DNA from 2 places in the Rathayibacter sp. VKM Ac-2759 genome. Region 2 is predicted to be linked to the other one. Evidence: predicted binding sites of a transcription regulator. Region 2 holds the regulator's gene; the other holds the start of a gene.

Region 1 (9,999 bases), 610 kb from region 2:
AACGTCGAGAAGAGCTCGCCGCCGTCCTTCGTCGAGGCCATCAGCACCCAGAACACGGGGAACAGGCAGTAGATCGCGCCGACGAGGAGGATCCCGGTCGAGATCGCGCTCGGCCGCTCGCGGCGGGCGAGGGGTGAGCGGGGGGTGGTGGCTGCGGCGCCGGGGCGCGTGGCGAGAGCGGTCATGGGTCAGTCCTCCTGTCCGAAGGCTCGCTTCTGCACGACCCGGAGGAAGAGGAAGGAGATGATGAAGGTGGCCAGGGCGATCACGACGGAGGTCGCCGCGGCGGAGTAGATGTCGTCACGGGTGAAGGCGTCGCGGTAGACGAGCATGAGCGGCGACCAGCTGGTCGAGAGGCTGTTGGTGAGGGGCCGCAGCGTCGTCGGCTCGGCGAAGACCTGCAGGGTCGCGACCATCGAGAACAGCGCCGTCATCACGAGCGCGGGCGCGAGGATCGGGATCTTGATGCGCAGTGCGATCTGGACCTCGCTCGCCCCGTCGATCCGGGCCGCCTCGTAGATGTCGCTCGAGACCGCCTTCAGCGACGTGTAGATGACGATCATGTTGAAGCCGACGCCACCCCACAGCGCGATGTTGGCGATGCCGAAGATCACGGCTCCGGAGGAGAGCAGGCTCGGCGCATCCCAGCCGAGGCGCTCGAAGACGTAGTAGAAGGGGCTGACGGCCGGGAGGTAGAGGAAGCCCCAGAGCAGCGAGCTGATGACGGCGGGCACCGCGTAGGGCAGGAAGATCGAGATCCGCGAGAAGCCGACGGCGCGGGTGCGCTTCGAGTCGAGCAGCAGCGCGAACAGCAGGGCGAGGCCCAGCATGCACGGGATGAGGATGAGGCCGTACAGCAGCACGCGGCCCACGCTCGCCGCGAACTCGGGGTCGGACAGCGCCGAGACGTAGTTCTCGACACCGGCGAACACCTGCTTCTGCGCACCCGAGCCGAGCCCGAGTCCGGTGACCTGCTTCTTCTGGAAGCTGAGGAACAGCGTGTAGAAGATGGGCGCCGCCATGAAGGCGACGAAGAGCAGGATGCCGGGCGCGAGCATCGCGTACGGCACCCCGACGCGCGAGCGCCAGCCCGCGCGGCCCCGGGAGGCGGGTCGGCCCCGGCGCCTCGGCGGCGCGGCGCCGTCGGCGGGTCGGCTGATCGTGGGAGCGGTCATCGCTGGTCCTCGTCCTGCTTGCTGTGTGGTTCGGTGCCGGCGGGCGTCGCCGCGCGGGGTGGGGCGGGGCGGAGGCGGGAGTGGCGACTCCCGCCTCCGTCACCGCTACTTCACGGAGAAGCCGCTGGAGACCAGGTCGTCCTCGGTGATCGACTGCATCGACGCGACGGCGTCGACGAAGGCCTGCTTCGTCTTCGCGTCGGCGGCCTTGGCGAACTCGTCGTTGTACGCGCTGAAGGCGACGTTGACGTTGGGTCCGTAGGTGAACGACGACACGGAGTCGGCGGCCTCGGCCGCGACGTCGTAGAAGTCGGCCTGGGTGCTGAAGAACTCGGGCGACGTCGTCAGCGCGTCCGCGGCCGCGGTGGTCGCGGCGGGGTAGACGCCCGAGATGTCGGCGAGGGCGGCGACCGCCTCCGGGTCGCTGTTCAGCCAGGCGGCGAACTCGACCGCGGCGTCGACCTTGTCGGACTGCGTCGTGACGGCCGTGCTCGAGCCGCCCCAGTTGCCGTTCGAGGGCGCGGAGGCGTCCCACTGCGGCAGAGGAGCGGCGGTCCAGAGACCGGCGGTGTCGGGGGCGTTGCCGCCGAGGACACCGGGCGCCCAGACCGAGCTGATCCAGCCGACCTGCGAGCCGTCGTTCAGACCGGCGTTCCACTCGGGGGTGTACATCGGCTTGTTGTCGATGGCGCCCTCCTCGACGAGTCCGCCCCAGTAGTCGGCGACCTTCTCGGTGGGGCCGGCGTCGATGTCGACGCCCCAGCTCTGGTCGTCGATCGACCACCAGGAGGCACCGGCCTGCTGCGCGAGCCCGGCGAACCAGCCCGCGTCGTTGGCCGAGAACGTGCCGAGGTACTTCGACGGGTCGGCCTGGTGGACGGCGCGGGCGACCTCGGCGTACTCGTCCCAGGTCGTGGGGACCGAGAGGCCGAGGCTCTGCAGGATGTCGGTGCGGTAGTAGGCCATCATCGGGCCGGAGTCCTGCGGGATCGCGTAGACCGCGTCTCCACCCAGGGTGACCGACGACCAGACGCCGTCGGAGTACTCGCCGGCGAGGTCGTCCGAGATCTCGCCCGAGATGTCGGCGAGAGCGTCCGAGGCGACGAGGGTCGGGATCTTCTGGTACTCGGCCTGGATCAGGTCGGGGGCACCGCTGCCCGCCTTGATGGCGGTGAGCAGCTTCGTGATGGCGGGGTCGCCGCCGTCCTGCTTGTTGACCGTGACCTGGATCTCCGGGTGCTCCGAGTTCCAGATGTCGACGACCTGCTCGAGGTTCGGGGCCCAGGCCCAGTAGTTCAGTTCTACGGTTCCGGATCCGCTGTCATCGCCCGAGGCGGTGCAGCCGGTGAGTGCCAGGGCGGCGACGGCCGCGGTCGCGATGGCGGCCCTGCGGAGTGATGTGCGCATTCGTCCTCCTTGTCGAAAGTGCTGTGGATGTGGTGCACCGGGCGCTCCGACGGGAAGAGGACGACGGTGTGCCTGTGAGCGGTTACAGTTACACACGCTCGGACGGGAGCTGTCAACTCGGACATTTCGCGGGGTCGGCAGCGCCGCCGCCGCTCTAGCGGGTTCTGATCCGTGCTAGAACTGGGAGCGCACACAGTCAAAGGAGATCGACGCATGACCAGCGACCTCAGCACCCCCGTCGCGTCGGCGACGCAGGAGCACCCCCGCACCGCCGCCCTCGGCCGACCCGGACGGGCGCTGCTCGGCGGTCGCGCCGAGATCCGGTACGGGGGCGACTACAACCCCGAGCAGTGGCCGCGCGAGGTGTGGCGCGAGGACATCGCGCTCATGCGCAGCGCCGGGGTCAACCTCGTCAGCATCGGGATCTTCTCGTGGGCCCTCCTCGAGCCGCGCGAGGGCGAGTACGACTTCTCGTTCCTCGACGAGCTGATCGAGCTGCTGCACGACGCCGGCATCGACGTCGACCTCGCGACTCCGAGCGCCGCTCCCCCGGCCTGGTTCTGGACGAAGTACCCCGAGGCCCGCCCGGTCACCCGCGAGGGCGTCACCCTGGGCTGGGGCTCGCGCGGCATGGTGAGCCCGAGCTCGCCCGAGTACCGCGCCGCCTGCGTCGCCCTCACCGAGCGGCTCGCCGAGCGCTACGCCGCGCACCCCGCGGTCGTGCTCTGGCACGTGCACAACGAGTACGGCGCGCCGATCAGCGAGGACTACTCCGACGTCAGCGTCCGGGCCTTCCGCACCTGGCTCGCGCGCCGCTACGGCTCCCTCGAGGCGCTCAACGCGGCCTGGGGCACGCTGTTCTGGGGCCAGGTCTACGGCGAGTGGGACGAGATCGACGCCCCCCGCGTCTCGGCCAGCGTCGTCAACCAGACCCAGCGGCTCGACTTCGCGCGCTTCACCTCCGACGCGCTGCTCGAGTGCTTCCGCGCCGAGCGAGACGCCATCAAGCGCTTCGCCCCGGACACGCCCGTGACCACGAACTTCATGGCGACCAACTGCCCCTCCGTCGACCTGTGGAAGTGGCGTGACGAGGTCGACCTCGTCGCCAACGACCACTACCTCGTCGCCGAGCGCCGCGACAACCACGTCCTGCTGGCCATGGACGCCGACCTCACCCGCTCGCTCGCCGGCGGCGCCCCGTGGATCCTGATGGAGCACTCGACCTCGGCCGTGAACTGGCAGCCGCGCAACATCGCCAAGCGCCCCGGCGAGCTCGCGCGCAACAGCATGAGCCACCTCGCCCGCGGCGCGGACGCGATCCTGTACTTCCAGTTCCGCGCCTCGCGCTACGGAGCCGAGAAGTTCCACTCGGCGATGCTGCCGCACGCGGGTGTCGGCAGCCGGATCTGGAAGGAGGTCGTCGCCCTCGGCGACGAGCTCGCCGGGCTCTCGGAGGTGCTGGGCTCACGGGTCCGCGCCCGTGCCGCGATCCTCTGGGACTGGGAGTCGTTCTGGGCCCAGGACCTCGAGTGGCGGCCCTCGGTCGAGCTCGAGCACCGCGAGAGGGTCATCGCGTACTACACCGAGCTCTGGCGCCGCGGTGTGACCGTCGACTTCGCGCACCCGGGAGCCGACCTGTCGGGCTACGACATCGTGCTGGCCCCGGCGCTCTACCTGATCGACGACGCCTCGCGCGCGAACATCGAGGGCTACGTCCGCTCGGGCGGCACGTTCGTCGCCTCCTACTTCTCGGGCGTCGTCGACGAGAACGACGCCGTGCACGCGGGCGGCGCCCCGGGTGCGCTGCGCGAGGTGCTCGGAGTCGCGGTGCCGGAGTTCCTGCCGCTCTACGCCGATCAGGTGGTCACGCTGGGCTCCGGTGCGACGGCCACGGGCTGGGCCGAGGAGGTCGTGCTCGAGGGTGCCGACTCCGTCACCGACTACACCGACGGACCGGCCGCCGGCTCGCCCGCGGTCACGCGCCACCTCTACGGCACCGGCCGCTCGTGGTACGGGTCGACGCGGCTCTCCGGCGACGACCTCGGCGCCCTGGTCGAGGACGCCCTGCGGGACGCCGGCATCGAGGCGGTGCTCGGCGAAGCGGGACTCGAGACCGTCACGCGCTCGGGCGAGGAGGCCGACTTCGTGTTCCACCTCAACCACTCCGACGCCGACGTCACCGTCGCCGCGACGGGTGTCGAGCTGCTCACCGGCTCCGAGGCGACGGGCACCCTCGTCGTGCCGGCCGGCCTCGTGCGGGTGCTGCGCCGCCCGCGCTGACGCCCGCGCCTCCCGACGCCCCGCCCGACCACGCCGGTCCGGCGGGGCGTCGTCGTCGTGCCCGCGGGCGTTCTGCGGGCGGGAGCGCGCACGACGAAGGGGCCCGGTCCGAAGACCGAGCCCCTGGCGTCACGACCGGAGTCGTGTCACGTGATCGCTACTCGAGCGAACCGTCGACGGTCTCCTCGAAGGAGGTGACGTTGCCGGCCGAGTACTTGTAGATCGACACCGAGGCCTCGCTCGGGTCGCCGTTCTCGTCGAACGAGATCGGGCCGGAGAGACCGTTGTAGTCGATGTCCTCGTCGTCGGCGAGCAGAGCCGCGCAGTCGGCGAAGGTCGTGCACTCGGTGCCGTCCTTCGAGACCGACTCGAGGTTGTCGCGGATGGTCGCGCCGTCCGTCGCTCCACCCTGCAGCGCCGCGAGGGCGAGCAGGACGGTGGCGTCGTAGGACTCGGGAGCGTAGCTGAACACCGTCAGCGGGTCGTTGCCCTGCTCCTCGACGAGAGCCTGGAGGTTGGACTGGAAGTCCTCCGACGCCTGCACACCCGGGTTGGTGAACTGCGCGCCGGCGATGTCGACGTTGGTGTCCGACTCGCCGATGACGCCGTAGTTGCCGTCCGTGCCGTAGAGCTTCGAGAAGTCGAAGCCCTTCGCCGCGAGCTGCTCCGCGATGGTCTTGATCTCGTCGAACGAGATGACGACCAGCGCGTCGGGGTTCGGGGCGAGCACCGTGGTCAGGGCCGAGTTGAAGTCGGTCGAGGCCGGCTCGAAGATCTCCTCGGCGGCGACGGTCGCGCCGCCCGCCTCGAGGGTCTCCTTGATGTTCGACTCGAGGCCGGTGCCGTACGCGTCGTTCATGTACAGGATCGAGACGTTGGTCTTGCCGTCGCCCAGGATCTTGTTGCCGAGGATGCGGCCCTGCAGCACGTCCGAGGGAGCGGTGCGCCAGTAGTAGCCGTCGTCCTCGTAGGTGGTGAAGTCGGGCGAGGTGTTCGCCGGCGAGATCTGCACGACGCCCGCCTGGGTCACCTGGTCGATGAAGGTCTTCGAGACGCCCGAGGACGCCGCGCCGACGATGGCCGAGACGCCGTCGGCGATCAGGGAGGTCGCGGACTGCGTCGCGATGTCGGTCGAGGTGTCGCCCGAGTCCTTCTGCTCGACGTCGATCGAGATGCCGGCAGCGGCCTCGTTGATGTCGGCGACGGCCAGGTCGACGCCCGCGATCTCGGGCGGGCCGAGGACGGCCAGGGTGCCCGTCTGCGGCAGGATCGTGCCGATCTTCAGGGACAGGTCGCCGGAAGCGCCGCCGTCGGTGCCCGTGCCGCCGCTGTCGCCACCGCTGGCGCAGCCGGCCAGGACGAGTGCGCTGGCGCCGAGGATGGCGACTCCGCCGAGGGTTGCCCGGAGGGTCCGCGCGCGTGAGGCCGAACCGGCCTTCGCGTATACGCCCATGTTGCTCCTTGAGATGTGGTTGTCGTCAGAGCGGCGCCGGAGGCAACCGCTGGGCAAACGTAACCTTCGGAGCAGCCGTGAACAATACGGCGGTGTTACGAACGGGTTTCGCGACCCGATCGTTACTTTCGACAGCGGCAACCGCTCTCAGCAACGCGATCCGCACATCACGCCACCGATCGGCGCCTCCGACGCTCCGCCGCGACGAGGTCGACTGAGAAGATCACCAGGGCCGCCCAGACCAGCGCGAAGCCGATCCAGCGCTCCGGCGGCATCGCCTCGTGCAGGACGAACGCCCCGACGAGGAACTGCAGGACCGGCGTCAGGTACTGGATGAAACCGACGATCGAGAGCGGCAGGCGGCGCGCGGCCCCCGCGAACAGCAGCAGCGGCACGGCGGTGACGATGCCCGCCGAGGCCAGGATCAGCGCGTGGCCCGTCCCCTCCGTGCCGAAGGTCAGGCCGACGAGCGACCCGACGACGGCGAGCTGCACGAGCGCGAGCGGAGTCAGCCACAGCGTCTCGAGCGTGAGACCGCCGACCGCGTCGATCCGGCCGCCGACCCGGCTCTTGACGAGGCCGTAGAGGCCGAACGAGAACGCGAGCGCCAGCGACACCCAGGGGAAGGATCCGTAGCCGATGGCGATGACGAGCACCGCCACCGCGCTGATCGCCATCGCGACCCACTGCGCCGTGCGGAGGCGCTCGCGCAGCACGATCACGCCCAGCAGCACGGTGACCAGCGGGTTCATGAAGTAGCCGAGCGCCGCCTCGATGACGTGGCCGGTCGTCGTCGCGATGACGTAGACCTGCCAGTTGACGTAGATCAGGGCTCCAGCGAGCGCCATGACCGCGAGGAGTCGCGGTTCGCGGAACAGCCCGAGGAAGCCCGGCCAGCTGCGGGTGACCGTCAGCAGCACCCCGCAGAAGACGAGCGAGAAGAGCACCCGGAAGGCGACGATCTCGAACGGCGAGGCGGGCGCCATCGCGATGAAGTAGAGCGGCATCGCGCCCCACAGCAGGTAGGCGCCGAAGCCGAACCACAGGCCCGTCGACGACATCGCGCCGGACGGACGGTCGTCGCCGAGCGCCTCCACGCCCTCGCCGACCGGGATGCCGGCGGTGGAGGGCTCGAGGGAGTCGGGCGGGGTGCGGGAGGCGGACACCCCTCCGATGCTACGCAGGAGCCCGGCCGCCGGACCGCGCAGAACGGCCGCCGGACGCCGGGATCAGGCCACCTGTCGCGAGGAGGCCCGCCCCGGACACGGCGAAGGGCCCGGCGACAGCAGTCGCCGGGCCCTTCGGGGAACCGTCCTAGCGGACGACGACCGCGAGGACGTCGCGCGCGGAGAGGACCAGGAGGTCCTCGCCCGAGAACTTGACCTCGGTTCCGCCGTACTTGGAGTAGATGACCTTGTCACCCACGGCGACGTCGAGGGGGACGCGGTTGCCGTTGTCGTCGATGCGGCCGGGGCCCACGGCGACGACTTCGCCCTCCTGCGGCTTCTCCTTGGCGGTGTCGGGGATGACGAGACCGGAAGCGGTCACCTGCTCCGCCTCGACCTGCTTGATGACGATGCGATCTTCGAGCGGCTTGATGGACACCGACACGGTTGACCTCTTTCTTGACGACGTTGGGACGGAGCGCTGTCATTGGCAGACACGCTCCGAGAGTGCTAGATCCACTGTAGAGGCAAGGCTGGCACTCGTGCAATCAGAGTGCCAAGACGAGCGGATCGGGCCCGGGAGCGGGTGGCCTAGCATGGCCGGATGCATCGCGACGAGCTGGTCGAGCTCCTCTCCCCGGAGGGGCTGCGGCTCCTCGACGGTCTCGACGGATACCGCTCCGACGACCTCGTGCGCGCCGTCGCGACGCTCCGCGCGGCGGGCCACTCCCCCGGTCTCGTCGCCGCCGTGCTCACCCAGGCCCGCCTGCGAGCGCGCGCGGTGTCGAAGTTCGGCGAGTTCGCGCGCTCGATGCTCTTCACCGACGCGGGCCTCGAGCAGGCGACGCGCCTCCGGGTCGCCGCACTCCACGCCGGCCGGTTCGCGGCGGCGGGGGTCACGCGCATCGCCGACCTCGGCAGCGGTATCGGAGGCGACGCCCTCGCCCTCGCGGCGATCGACCTCGAGGTCACGGCCGTCGACGCCGACGAGATCACCGCCACCCTCGCGAGCTTCAACCTCGCCCCGTTCCCCTCCGCTCGCGCGGTGCACGCCGACGCCGAGACCTTCGACCTCGACGGCTTCGACGCCGTCTACCTCGACCCCGCGCGGCGCACGGCCGGGCACCGCGAGACGCGGCGGCTGGAGGATCCCGACGACTACTCCCCCTCCCTCGACTTCGCCTTCGGCCTGGCCGAGCACCGGCCGGCCGGCATCAAGCTCGGTCCCGGCTTCGACCGCGAGCGCATCCCGGCCGAGGCGGAGGCGCAGTGGGTGTCGGTCGACGGCGAGCTGGTCGAGACGGGTCTGTGGTTCGGCGCTCTCGCACGTCCCGGGGTCCGCCGGTCGGCGCTCCTGCTCGGCTCCAGCGGGGCCTCCGAGCTGACCGCGGCCGCCGACAGCGAGGACGAGGAGGTGGGCGAGCTCGGCGCCTTCGTCCACGAGCCCGACGGCTCCGCGATCCGCGCCCGTCTACTGGGTGAGCTCGCGCGCTCGAGCGGATCGCGGATGCTCTCGCCCGGCATCGCCTACCTGACGGGCAACGAACCCTCGACGACGCCCTTCCTCCGCAGCTTCCGCGTGCTCGCGGAGCTCCCCCTCGACGAGCGCACGCTCGCCCGCGAGCTCAAGGGCCGCGGGATCGGCGTGCTCGAGATCAAGAAGCGCGGCGTCGACGTCGATCCTGCGCTCTTCCGCAAGAAGCTCGGCCTCAAGGGCGCGGGCAGCGCCGTCCTGCTCCTCACGCGGGTGCAGGGCCGGCACCGCGCGCTCCTGGCCGAGCGGGCGGCCTGATCCGGGTCAGTATCCGGAGGAGCTCGCCGCGCCCAGCGCGACGGCGAAGAGCACGATCGTGATCGCGAGGAAGATCAGCGAGACGGCGATCCCGGCGAACCCGGTGATGATCGCCGCGAGGGCGAAGCCGCGCGCGGCCGGCTCGCGCCGGCGTCCGAGGAACCCGAGCACGACGGCGGGAGCCGAGAGGATGAAGCCGAAGCCCCAGGCGAAGACCGTGATGACGAGGCCGACGATGCCCAGGATCATGCCGACGAGGCTCAGCGTGCGGGGCGGCGCGGCGGGTGCGGGAGCGTAGGCGTACCCGGGAGCCGGCGTGCCGTAGGCCGGCGAGCCGTACGAGGGCCTCGCGTCGCCGGAGTAGGCGGGAGGCGCCGGAGGAGCGGGCGGGGCCTGCGGAGCCTGCGGGGGCGACGACCCGGCCGGAGTGGACGACCCGGCCGGAGGAGCGGGCGGCACGGGAGGAGCGGGCGGTGCCGGAGGCGCGGGCGGAACGGGGACGGAGCCGGGTCGGTCCTCGGACCCGGACTGGGTGCTGTCGCTCATGCGCACGAGCTTACCGACGGGTGGCCGGGGCGACCCGGGATCCCGGTCAGGCGGGCAGGTACCCGTCGCTCCGCAGACCGCCGACGAAGGCCGTGTAGGCGAACCAGCCCGCGACGGCGAGGACGACGACCAGGTAGCCGAGCACGAGGCCGGCGACGGCGATCCCGCGCCCGCGCTGTC
Region 2 (9,999 bases):
CGGTCGCGTACTCCTGCGTCTTGGGGAAGACGAGGAGGTGGACCGGCGCCTTCGGCGCGATGTCGGTGATGGCGAGGATCCGCTCGTTCTCGAACACCACGTCGGCAGGGATCTCTCCCCGGACGATGCGGGTGAAGACGGTGGGTTCGCTCATGCGTCCATCGTAAAGGCGGGCACCGTCACGCGGGCGCGCCGTTCGCCGAGGGCGCGCGTCACCGGCGGCCCGTGTCACCAACGGCCCAGGCGGGCCGACAGCACCGCGATGGCGGCCGGTCCGGCCGTCGAGGTGCGCAGCACGGAGTCGCCGAGCGCGACGGCCTCGGCCCCCGCCTCCTGCAGCGCGCGGAGCTCCTCCGGTGCGATCCCGCCCTCGGGGCCGACCACGAGCACCAGGTCGCGGTCGTCGGGCTCGACCGACGAGAGCCGTGACGCGGCACCGGGCTCGAGCACGAGGATCCGGGCGGAGGCGGCGCGCTCGACGACACCGCGCAGAGCGACGAGACCCGACACCTCGGGGACCCGCGCGCGCAGCGACTGCTTGCTCGCCTCGCGGACGATGCTGCGCCAGCGCTCGCGGCCCTTCTCCTCCTTGCTCCCCGCCCAGCGCGAGACGGAGCGGGCGGCCTGCCACGGCACGACCTCGTCGACGCCCAGCTCGGTCGCCGCCTGGATCGCGAGCTCGTCGCGATCGCCCTTGGCGAGGGCCTGCACGAGCACGAGACGGGGCGAGGGGGCGGCCACCTCCTCGATCGAGTCGACGAGCAGCGCGACGCGCGACGCCTCCGCCGACTCGACGGTCGCCGTGGCCACCCGGCCGCGGCCGTCGCCCACGCGCACCGACTCGCCCGCGCGGAGGCGGCTCACCGTGGCGGCGTGCCGCGCCTCGGCACCGGTCAGCACGAGCCGCCCGCCGCGCACGAAGTCGCCGGAGTCGAGCGACTCGTCGATGTAGTGGTGCGCCACGCCGGTCTCAGCCGAGGAAGCGGTCGCGGAGCTTGGAGAACAGCCCCTGCTGGAAGTGGGTCAGCGCCGGCTTCTGAGGCTTGTAGTGCTTCGCGAACTCCTGCACGAGCTCCCGCTCGCGGTGGCCGAGCTTGGTCGGCGTGACGACCTGGATGCCGATGCGCAGGTCGCCGCGCCCGTTGCCGCGCAGGCGCGTGACTCCGCGGCCCTTGATCGTGACGATCTCGGTGCTCTGCGTGCCCGGCTTGACCTCGATCTCGATGTCGCCGTCGAGGGCGGCGAGAGTCGCCGTGGAGCCGAGGATCGCATCCGTCATCTGCACCTCGAGGGTGCAGAGCAGGTCGTCGCCGTTGCGGCTGAAGACGTCGTGGTGCTTGACCTTGATCTCGAGGTAGAGGTCGCCGTTGGGTCCTCCGGCGGGGCCGACCTCGCCGCTGCCCGGCATCTGCAGGCGGAGGCCCGTGTCGACGCCCGCGGGGACGTCGACGGGGATCGTGCGGCGCGCGCGGACGCGGCCCTGGCCCTGGCAGGTGGAGCACGGAGTCGCGATGACGGTGCCGTAGCCGCGGCAGGTCCCGCAGGGGCTGGCCGTCATCACGTTGCCCAGCAGCGAGCGCACGGTGCGCTGGATCTGGCCGGAGCCGTGGCAGATGTCGCAGGTGACGGGCGACGTGCCCGGCTGGCAGCACGAGCCGTTGCAGGTCTCGCACAGCACGGCGGTGTCGACCTCGAGGTCGCGGTGGGTGCCGAAGATGACCTCGTCGAGCGAGACCTCGACCCGCAGCAGCGCGTCCTGGCCGCGCTCGCGACGCGACCGCGGACCCCGAGACGAGCCCTGCGCGCCCTGGCCGAAGAACGTCTCGAAGATGTCGCCGAACCCGCCGAAGCCCTGCGCGCCTCCCCCGAAGCCCTCCTGCGGACCGCGGTCGTACTGCTGGCGCTGCTGCGCGTCGCTCAGGACGTCGTAGGCGTGGGTGACGAGCTTGAAGCGCTCGGACGCGTCGGCGCTGGGATTGACGTCGGGGTGCAGTTCGCGAGCGAGGCGGCGGTACGCCTTCTTGATCTCGTCGGCGGAGGCGTCGCGGGCGACGCCCAGCACTTCGTAGTGATCGGCCACAGGTGGCTTCGTCCTTCGTTCGTGGGTCGGTGCGCCGGGCACGGCGGACCTGGCGGGAGCCGGAGGGACCGGCGGAGGATCGGGGTCACTCCTCGCCGAGGAGGCGGGAGAGGTAGCGGGCGACGGCTCTGACCGCCGCGATGTTGCCGGAGTAGTCCATCCGGATCGGACCGAGGACGCCGAGGCGCGAGACCTGGCCGCCCGCGGTGTTGTAGCCGCTGGTGAGGACGGAGGTCTCCTGGAGGCCGAACGGCGCGTTCTCGCGGCCGATGCGGACGGAGATGCCGCGCGGGTCGGGGGTCATCTCGGCGAAGAGGCGCAGCAGCTCGACCTGCTCCTCGATCGCCTCGAGGACGGGGTAGATGCTCCCCGAGAAGTCCTCCTCGGTGCGCACCAGGTTCGCCGCGCCGGCCATCACCAGGCGGTCCTGCCGATTGGCGCCGACCTGCTCGAGCAGCGTCTGCACGATCGGGGTGAGCGTCTCGCGCCGCTCGGGAGCGAACTTCTCGGCGGCCGTCCGGAGCGTCTCGGCGGCGGCCTGGAGGCCCAGGCCGAGCACGGCGGTGTTGAGCTTCGCCCGGATCTCGCCGAGGAGCTCGTCGTCGACGTCGGCCGGAGTCTCGAGCACGCGCTGGTCGACCCGGCCGGTGTCGGTGATCAGCACCGAGAGCAGGCGCCGCGGCGCGAGCGCGACCAGCTCGACGTGGCGGATGCGGGCGGCCCCGAACGACGGGTACTGCACGAGGGCGACGCTGTTCGTCAGCTGCGAGAGCAGCCGCACGGTCTTCACGAGGACCTCGTCGAGATCGGGGCTCTGGCCGAGGAAGGTCTCGATGGCCTGCCGCTGGGCCGCGGTCAGCGGGCGCAGATCGGTCAGCTGGTCGACGAAGAGGCGGTAGCCCTTGTCGGTGGGCACGCGGCCGGAGGAGGTGTGCGGGGCCGCGATGAGCTCCTCCTCCTCGAGCTGCGCCATCTCGTTGCGGATGGTCGCCGCCGAGACCCCGAACGCGTGGCGCTCGACGATCGACTTCGAGCCGACCGGCTCGCGATGCGCGACGTAGTCCTGCACGATCACGCGCAGCACCTGGAGACCCCGCTCCGTCACCATGCGATCGACCTCCCGTCGGGCTCCGCCTGCACCTCGTCGCAGCTCCTGGCACTCCGCGACAATGAGTGCCAATCATACCCGCGCGCGAGGGGGTGAGGACGGGGTTGCCTCCTCATCGGCGTGGTGCTCGCTCATTGCCCGCGGGCGGCGGCGGCAGTACCGTGAGCGCGCGGTCGGAGGCGGTCGACGCGCGGCCGGCCGGTGCGCACGTCGATCGACGCGCGCCGGAGCGCGTCTTCTCGAGAGGAAAGGCCATGTCACTCCCCGAGTCCGGTCCGTCGCCGGAGCCCGCACCCCGCCCCACCGCCCCCGCTCCGCTGACCGAGTCGGAGGACCGCCAGTGGGCGTCGTTCGCCCACCTCGGCGGCATCCTGTCCTTCCTCCCCTCGCTCATCATCTGGCTCGTCTTCAAGGAGCGCGGCCGGTTCACGGAGGAGGAGGCGAAGGAGGCGCTGAACTTCCAGATCACGCTGCTGGGCGTCCACGTGATCGCCTGGATCCTCTCGGCGACGCTCGTCGGGGCGATCGTCGGCATCCCGCTCGACCTGGCGGCCTGGGTCGTCTCGATCGTGTTCTCGATCCTCGGATTCCTGAAGGCGAAGGACGGGACCCCCTACCGGTACCCGTTCGCCGTCCGACTCATCAAGTAGGACGACTCGCCGGACGCTCGTGCATGCCACGATGGACGCCGAGCGCTCGGGGTCGCCCGAGGCTCAGACCTCGGAAACGGAGACCTCTCATGTCGGCCACCCCTCCCCCGCCCCCCGCCTACGGGACTCCCGCGCCGCCGCTCAACCCGGCGGACGAGAAGACCTGGGCGATCGTGACCCACGTGCTCGGCATCTTCTTCAGCTTCCTGCCGTCGCTGATCGTGTTCCTGGTGTTCAAGGGCCGCGGGCCGTTCCTCGAGGCGCACGCGAAGTCGGCGCTCAACTTCCACCTGACGACGCTCATCGCCTACGTCGCGGGCACGATCCTGACCTTCGTGTTCGTCGGCGTGATCGTGTTCTTCGTCGTGCCGATCCTGGTCATCATCTTCGGGATCATCGCCGCGGTGCGGGCGAGCGCGGGCGAGTACTACACGTACCCGCTGAGCATCCCGTTCTTCAAGTAGGAACGTCCGCGCAAGAAAGGCCGGAAGCCCCGTTCCTCCCGAAGTCTCGGGATCCGGGGATTCCGGCCTTGCTTGTGAGCCTCAGCCGTCTGTGAGGCGGCGGACGACCGCGTCGGCCAGCAGGCGGCCGCGCAGCGTCAGCACGATGCGGCCCTGCAGGGCGGCGCGGCCGTCCACGAGACCGTCGGCGATGAGACCCGCGACCTCGCGCCGATGCCCGGGGTCGACCGCGTCGAGCGGCAGCCCGTCGGACAGCCGCGATCGCAGTAGGACGTCCTCGACCCGCCGCGTCCCGGCGTCGAGCGTCTCGCGCCCGGCCGCCGGCGAGTCTCCCGCGCGGAGGCGGTCGGCGTAGGCCGCCGGGTGCTTCACGTTCCACCAGCGCACGCCGCCGACGTGGCTGTGCGCGCCCGGTCCGACGCCCCACCAGTCGTGGCCGAGCCAGTACGACAGGTTGTGCCGCGAGCGGTGCGCGTCGTCGCGGGCCCAGTTGCTCACCTCGTACCAGGAGTAGCCGGCGGCGGCGAGGCGCGCGTCGGCCAGCTCGTACATGTCGGCGGTGAGGTCGTCGTCCGGAGTCGCGACCTCGCCCCGGCGGATCTGCCGGGCGAGCTTGGTGCCGTCCTCGACGATCAGCGCGTAGGCCGAGAGGTGATCGGGGCGGTTCGCGAGGGCGGAGTCGAGCGAGCGCTCCCAGTCGGCGAGCGACTCCCCGGGCGTGCCGTAGATCAGGTCGAGGCTGACCTGCAGGCCGGCCTCGCGCGCCCACTGCACCACGAGCGGCACGCGCTCGGGATCGTGGGTGCGCTCGAGAGTCGCCAGCACGTGCGGGACGGCCGACTGCATGCCGAAGCTGACTCGGGTGAAGCCGGCGTCGGCCAGTGTGCGGAGGTAGGCGGCGTCGACCGAGTCGGGATTCGCCTCCGTCGTGATCTCAGCGCCGTCGGCGATGCCGAAGCTCGCACGGAGCCCGTCGAGCATGCGCACGAGATCGCCCGCGGGCAGGAGCGTCGGGGTGCCGCCTCCGAAGAACACCGTCGCGGCCGGGCGGCGGGGCAGGCCGGCCGACTCGAGCACGGAGGCGCCGAGCACCATCTCGCCGATCGCCTGGTCGGCGTAGTCCTGCTGCTTCGCGCCGCGCAGCTCCGTCGCCGTGTAGGTGTTGAAGTCGCAGTAGCCGCAGCGCACCCGGCAGAACGGCACGTGCACGTAGAGACCGAGGTCGCGCTGCTCGACCCCCTCGGCGACGGACGCGGGCAGGAGGCCGTCGAGCGGGGCCGGATCGGCGAGCGGGAGGGCGCTGCCCACGTCAGCTGACGCGCGCCGGCAGCAGGGCGCGCAGGTACTTCTTGACCTGGCGCTTCTGCACGGCGCGCAGCACGGGGGTGCCGAGGCGGTAGAGGCGGGTGGAGGGGCGCGAGAACACGCGGATGACGAGCCAGACGGAGTCGTCGGCGCGCTTCTCGACGACGAACGACTCCTCGCCGCTCTCGGGGTGGCCCTCGAGAGTGCCGTACGCGAAGCCGACCTGGTCGGGCTCGTCGACGACGTAGACGACACGCACCGGGGCGTCGACCGTGCGACCGAGGAGGGTGACCTTGAGCACCGCGGTGACGCCCGCGGTGATGTACGGCGTGCCGTCGGGAGCGAAGTGCTCCTCCGTCGGGCGGCTCGCGAGGTCGATCGGGGTGCCGGCGGAGTCGAAGTTGACCCCCGTGTACTGCACGCCGCTGCCGCTCGTGATGTCGGTGACCGCGATGCCGCTGCCGCGCTGCACGCCCCACGTCATCAGCGACGCGGTCGTGATGGCGAAGCGCTCGGCACCGGAGCCGAGGCGGGCCTCGAAGCGCTCGGCCGTGAATCCGTCCGGCGGGTACTCGAGGAGGTCCGGCGCGAGGGTCCCGCCGACCGCCGCGTAGGTGACCTGCGGCTGCCCCTCGAAGCTCGAGCGTCGGATGCTCACGGCGTGCTCCTGTTCTCGACTGCGGTGATCGAACTCGCAGTGCTGCTCTCGGCGACGAGCCGTGACGGGCCCGTGCGCAAGGCTCCAGGGTATCCGATGCGTCCGGGGAGGAGCCGGACCCCGGAGCAGCGCCCCGCTAGTGTTCAGGAGGCTGCTCCCGCTCTCGCGGGAGGACCGCGGATCGTGGGGGTTCAGTGCGGATGAGAGCGACGACATCGGGTGCGTTCCGGCCTGCGGCGTGGGGTCTCGTGCTCCTGACCGTCGGAGGCGCGCTCGCGGGCTGTCAGGGCCGCTCGGACGCGGGCCGGGCCGCTGCTCTCGCGCCGTCGACCACTCCGGCCCCCGTGCAGACCTCCGCCGAGCCGATCCCGGAGACACCGGCGCCCGTCGAGCCCACGCTCGCTCCGACTCCGGCACTGCTCGAGACGCTGCCGCGCGAGGACGTCACGGGTCAGCCGATCCACGACCTCCACTCCGACACCGCGGCCTTCGTCTACCCCGACTCGCTCGACGAGAGCGAGCGCGCGAATGCGACGATCTGGATCGAGCAGCAGCGGATCGTCGCGCAGTGCATGCTCGACGAGGGCTTCGACTACACCTACACGCTCTGGTGGGAGCGCCCGAGCGGCCCCCGCCCGGCCGAGGACCCGCTGTCCAGTGCGCTCTACCCCGCCGGCTCACCGGGGTCCACCGCCCTGTACGGCGAGGAGACCGGCCTGCCCTACGACTGGACGACCGCCGGCTGCCACGGGTACGCGGTGCACGCCACCGGCCAGGACGACGCGAACTGACGAGCAGCGCGCTCCGTCAGCGCGTCCGCCCGGGGAGGCGAGCCGCTACTTCTTGTCCTTGGTCTCGACGTCGCCGGAGAGCGCGGCGATGAACGCCTCCTGGGGGACCTCGACACGGCCGACCATCTTCATGCGCTTCTTGCCCTCCTTCTGCTTCTCGAGGAGCTTGCGCTTGCGGGTGATGTCGCCGCCGTAGCACTTGGCGAGGACGTCCTTGCGCATCGCGCTGATCGACTCGCGCGCGATGATGCGGGCGCCGATCGCCGCCTGGATGGGCACCTCGAACTGCTGGCGCGGGATGAGCTTGCGCAGCCGTCCCGTCATCAGCACGCCGTACGCGTAGGCCTTCTCGCGGTGCACGATCGCGCTGAACGCGTCGACCTGCTCGCCCTGCAGCAGGATGTCGACCTTGACCAGGTCGGCCTCCTGCGAGCCGGCGGGCTCGTAGTCGAGCGAGGCGTAGCCCGCGGTCTTCGACTTGAGGTTGTCGAAGAAGTCGAAGACGATCTCGCCGAGGGGCATGTGGTACCGGATCTCGACCCGGTCCTCGCCCAGGTACTCCATGCCGATCAGCGTGCCGCGGCGGCTCTGGCAGAGCTCCATGATCGTGCCGACGTAGTCCTTGGGCGCGAGGATCGCGGCCTTGACGATCGGCTCGGTCACGGAGGCGATCTTGCCGACCGGGAACTCGCTCGGGTTGGTGACGGTGACGGTCTTCTTGTCCTCCGTCGTGACCTCGTAGATGACCGAGGGCGCGGTGGTGATCAGGTCGAGGCCGAACTCGCGGTCGAGGCGCTCGGTGACGATCTCGAGGTGCAGGAGCCCGAGGAACCCGCAGCGGAAGCCGAAGCCGAGCGCGACCGAGGTCTCGGGCTCGTAGACCAGCGCGGCGTCGGAGAGCTTGAGCTTGTCGAGGGCCTCGCGGAGGTCGGGGTAGTCGCTGCCGTCGATCGGGTACAGACCCGAGAAGACCATCGGGAGCGGCTCGGTGTAGCCGGGCAGCGCCTGGGTCGCGGGCTTCGACGCCGTGGTGACGGTGTCGCCGACCTTCGACTGCCGCACGTCCTTCACGCCCGTGATCAGGTAGCCGACCTCGCCGACTCCGAGGCCCTTCGTCGACGACGGCTCGGGGCTCGACACGCCGATCTCGAGGATCTCGTGGGTGGCGCGGGTCGACATCATCTGGATCTTCTCGCGCGGCGAGAGCTGGCCGTCGATCATCCGCACGTAGGTGACGACGCCGCGGTACGAGTCGTAGACGGAGTCGAAGATCATCGCGCGGGCGGGAGCGTTCTTGTCGCCCACCGGCGCGGGGACGAGCTCGGTGACGCGGTCGAGCAGCGCCTCCACCCCGACCCCGGTCTTGCCCGAGACGCGCAGCACGTCGGAGGGGTCGCCGCCGATCAGGCTCGCGAGCTCGGCCGCGTACTTGTCGGGGTCGGCCGCGGGGAGGTCGATCTTGTTGAGGACCGGGATGATCGCGAGGTCGTTCTCGAGCGCGAGGTAGAGGTTGGCGAGCGTCTGGGCCTCGATGCCCTGAGCGGCGTCGACCAGGAGGATCGCGCCCTCGCACGCGGCGAGCGAGCGGCTGACCTCGTACGAGAAGTCGACGTGACCGGGGGTGTCGATCATGTTGAGGGCGAAGGTCCGCCCGTCGCGCTCCCACGGCATGCGCACGGCCTGCGACTTGATCGTGATGCCGCGCTCGCGCTCGATGTCCATCCGGTCGAGGTACTGCGCGCGCATCGCCCGGTCCTCGACCACGCCCGTGATGCCGAGCATGCGGTCGGCGAGGGTCGACTTGCCGTGATCGATGTGGGCGATGATGCAGAAGTTGCGGATCGACGCCGGGTCGGTCGCGGCGGGCTCGAGAGCGGTGAGGGCACGTGGAGACATTGTGCGTCCAGTGTCCCATGCCCGTGGGGCGGGCCGGTCGACGGGCCTAGAGGTCGAGTCCGTAGGTGCGGGTCGGCTCGACGCCGGGCGGGTTCTCGCGGTCGGGCAGGCGGGTGAAGCCCATGCTCTCGTAGAGCGCGTGGGCGGCGAGCATGTCGCTGCCGCTGTTCATCACGACGCGCTCGAGGCCGCGCTCCGTCGCGAGCATGACGACGAACTCGGTGAGGAGGCGGCCGAGACCGCGTCCGCGCGCGTCCGGAGCGACGGCGAGCAGCCGCCAGTCGAGCTCGCCCGGCCGGCCGAGCTCGTAGAGGCTGCGCCCCTCGGCGGCAGTGGTGACGGTGGCGAGGAGGCGGCCGTCGCGATCCTCCGCCACCCACACCTGGCCCTCGCGGTCGTGCCGAGCGACGTCCGCCACGTCGGCGGCGTACTCCTCCCCCAGTTCGTAGTCGTGCGAGTAGGCCGTCACGCGCAGGCGCGAGACCTCGTCGTACTCGCTCGCCCGCACGCGGCGGACGAGGATGCCGTCGCCGCTCACGCCGGTGCGGGGAGGGTTCGGAGGCCGTGCTCGATGTCGGCGGGGTCGGCGGCGAGGCAGATGCGGATCCAGCCCTCGCCGCTGCGCCCGAAGGCGCTGCCCGGCGCGACGGCGACGAGGGTCTCGAGCAGGAACGCCTCGGCCCAGCTCGCGACATCGCCCTGGCTCGCGTGCGAGACGTCGACCCAGAGGTAGAAGGCGCCCTCGGGCTCGCGGAAGCGGATGCCGCGCTCGTCGAGCAGACCGGTGGCGAGCTTCAGGTTCGAGAGGTAGTGGGCGGAGGCGGCGGCCACCGCGTCCTGCGGTCCCGTCAGCGCCGCGAGGGCCGCGCGCTGGTCGGGCGTCGCGACGCAGCTGATCGCCGCCTCCTGCACGGTGACCATCGTCTTCGTCATGCCGGGAGGCGTGACGAGGTAGCCGACGCGGACGCCCGTCATCGCGTAGGTCTTCGAGAGCGAGAAGACGCTGAAGACGCGGTCGTCGTCGTGTCCGAGCTCCTCCGCGATCGC

What was found. Region 2 encodes HrcA, which represses chaperone genes, less so after heat shock. Its sites were predicted from a motif close to TTNGCACTCGNNNNNNNCGAGTGCNAA; they were not measured.
Region 1: the regulator HrcA is predicted to act here: its motif matches at 8,015-8,041, upstream of groES (co-chaperone GroES).

The regions. Positions count from the first base shown of each region.
Region 1 covers NZ_CP047176.1:2,900,308-2,910,306, forward strand. The annotation lists gene GSU68_RS13450 (carbohydrate ABC transporter permease) at 1-185, opposite strand, end outside; gene GSU68_RS13455 (sugar ABC transporter permease) at 189-1,058, opposite strand; gene GSU68_RS13460 (extracellular solute-binding protein) at 1,281-2,582, opposite strand; gene GSU68_RS13465 (beta-galactosidase) at 2,796-4,862, shown strand; gene GSU68_RS13470 (ABC transporter substrate-binding protein) at 5,020-6,315, opposite strand; gene rarD (EamA family transporter RarD) at 6,483-7,481, opposite strand; gene groES (co-chaperone GroES) at 7,630-7,926, opposite strand; gene GSU68_RS13485 (class I SAM-dependent methyltransferase) at 8,086-9,273, shown strand; gene GSU68_RS13490 (DUF4190 domain-containing protein) at 9,280-9,819, opposite strand; gene GSU68_RS13495 (DUF4190 domain-containing protein) at 9,866-9,999, opposite strand, start outside.
Region 2 covers NZ_CP047176.1:2,287,282-2,297,280, forward strand. The annotation lists gene GSU68_RS10595 (HIT domain-containing protein) at 1-154, opposite strand, end outside; gene GSU68_RS10600 (16S rRNA (uracil(1498)-N(3))-methyltransferase) at 229-963, opposite strand; gene dnaJ (molecular chaperone DnaJ) at 971-2,080, opposite strand; gene hrcA (heat-inducible transcriptional repressor HrcA) at 2,166-3,188, opposite strand; gene GSU68_RS10615 (DUF4870 domain-containing protein) at 3,443-3,838, shown strand; gene GSU68_RS10620 (DUF4870 domain-containing protein) at 3,928-4,302, shown strand; gene hemW (radical SAM family heme chaperone HemW) at 4,384-5,610, opposite strand; gene GSU68_RS10630 (DUF1990 domain-containing protein) at 5,612-6,265, opposite strand; gene GSU68_RS10635 (hypothetical protein) at 6,466-7,056, shown strand; gene lepA (translation elongation factor 4) at 7,102-8,952, opposite strand; gene GSU68_RS10645 (GNAT family N-acetyltransferase) at 8,999-9,490, opposite strand; gene GSU68_RS10650 (aminotransferase class I/II-fold pyridoxal phosphate-dependent enzyme) at 9,487-9,999, opposite strand, start outside.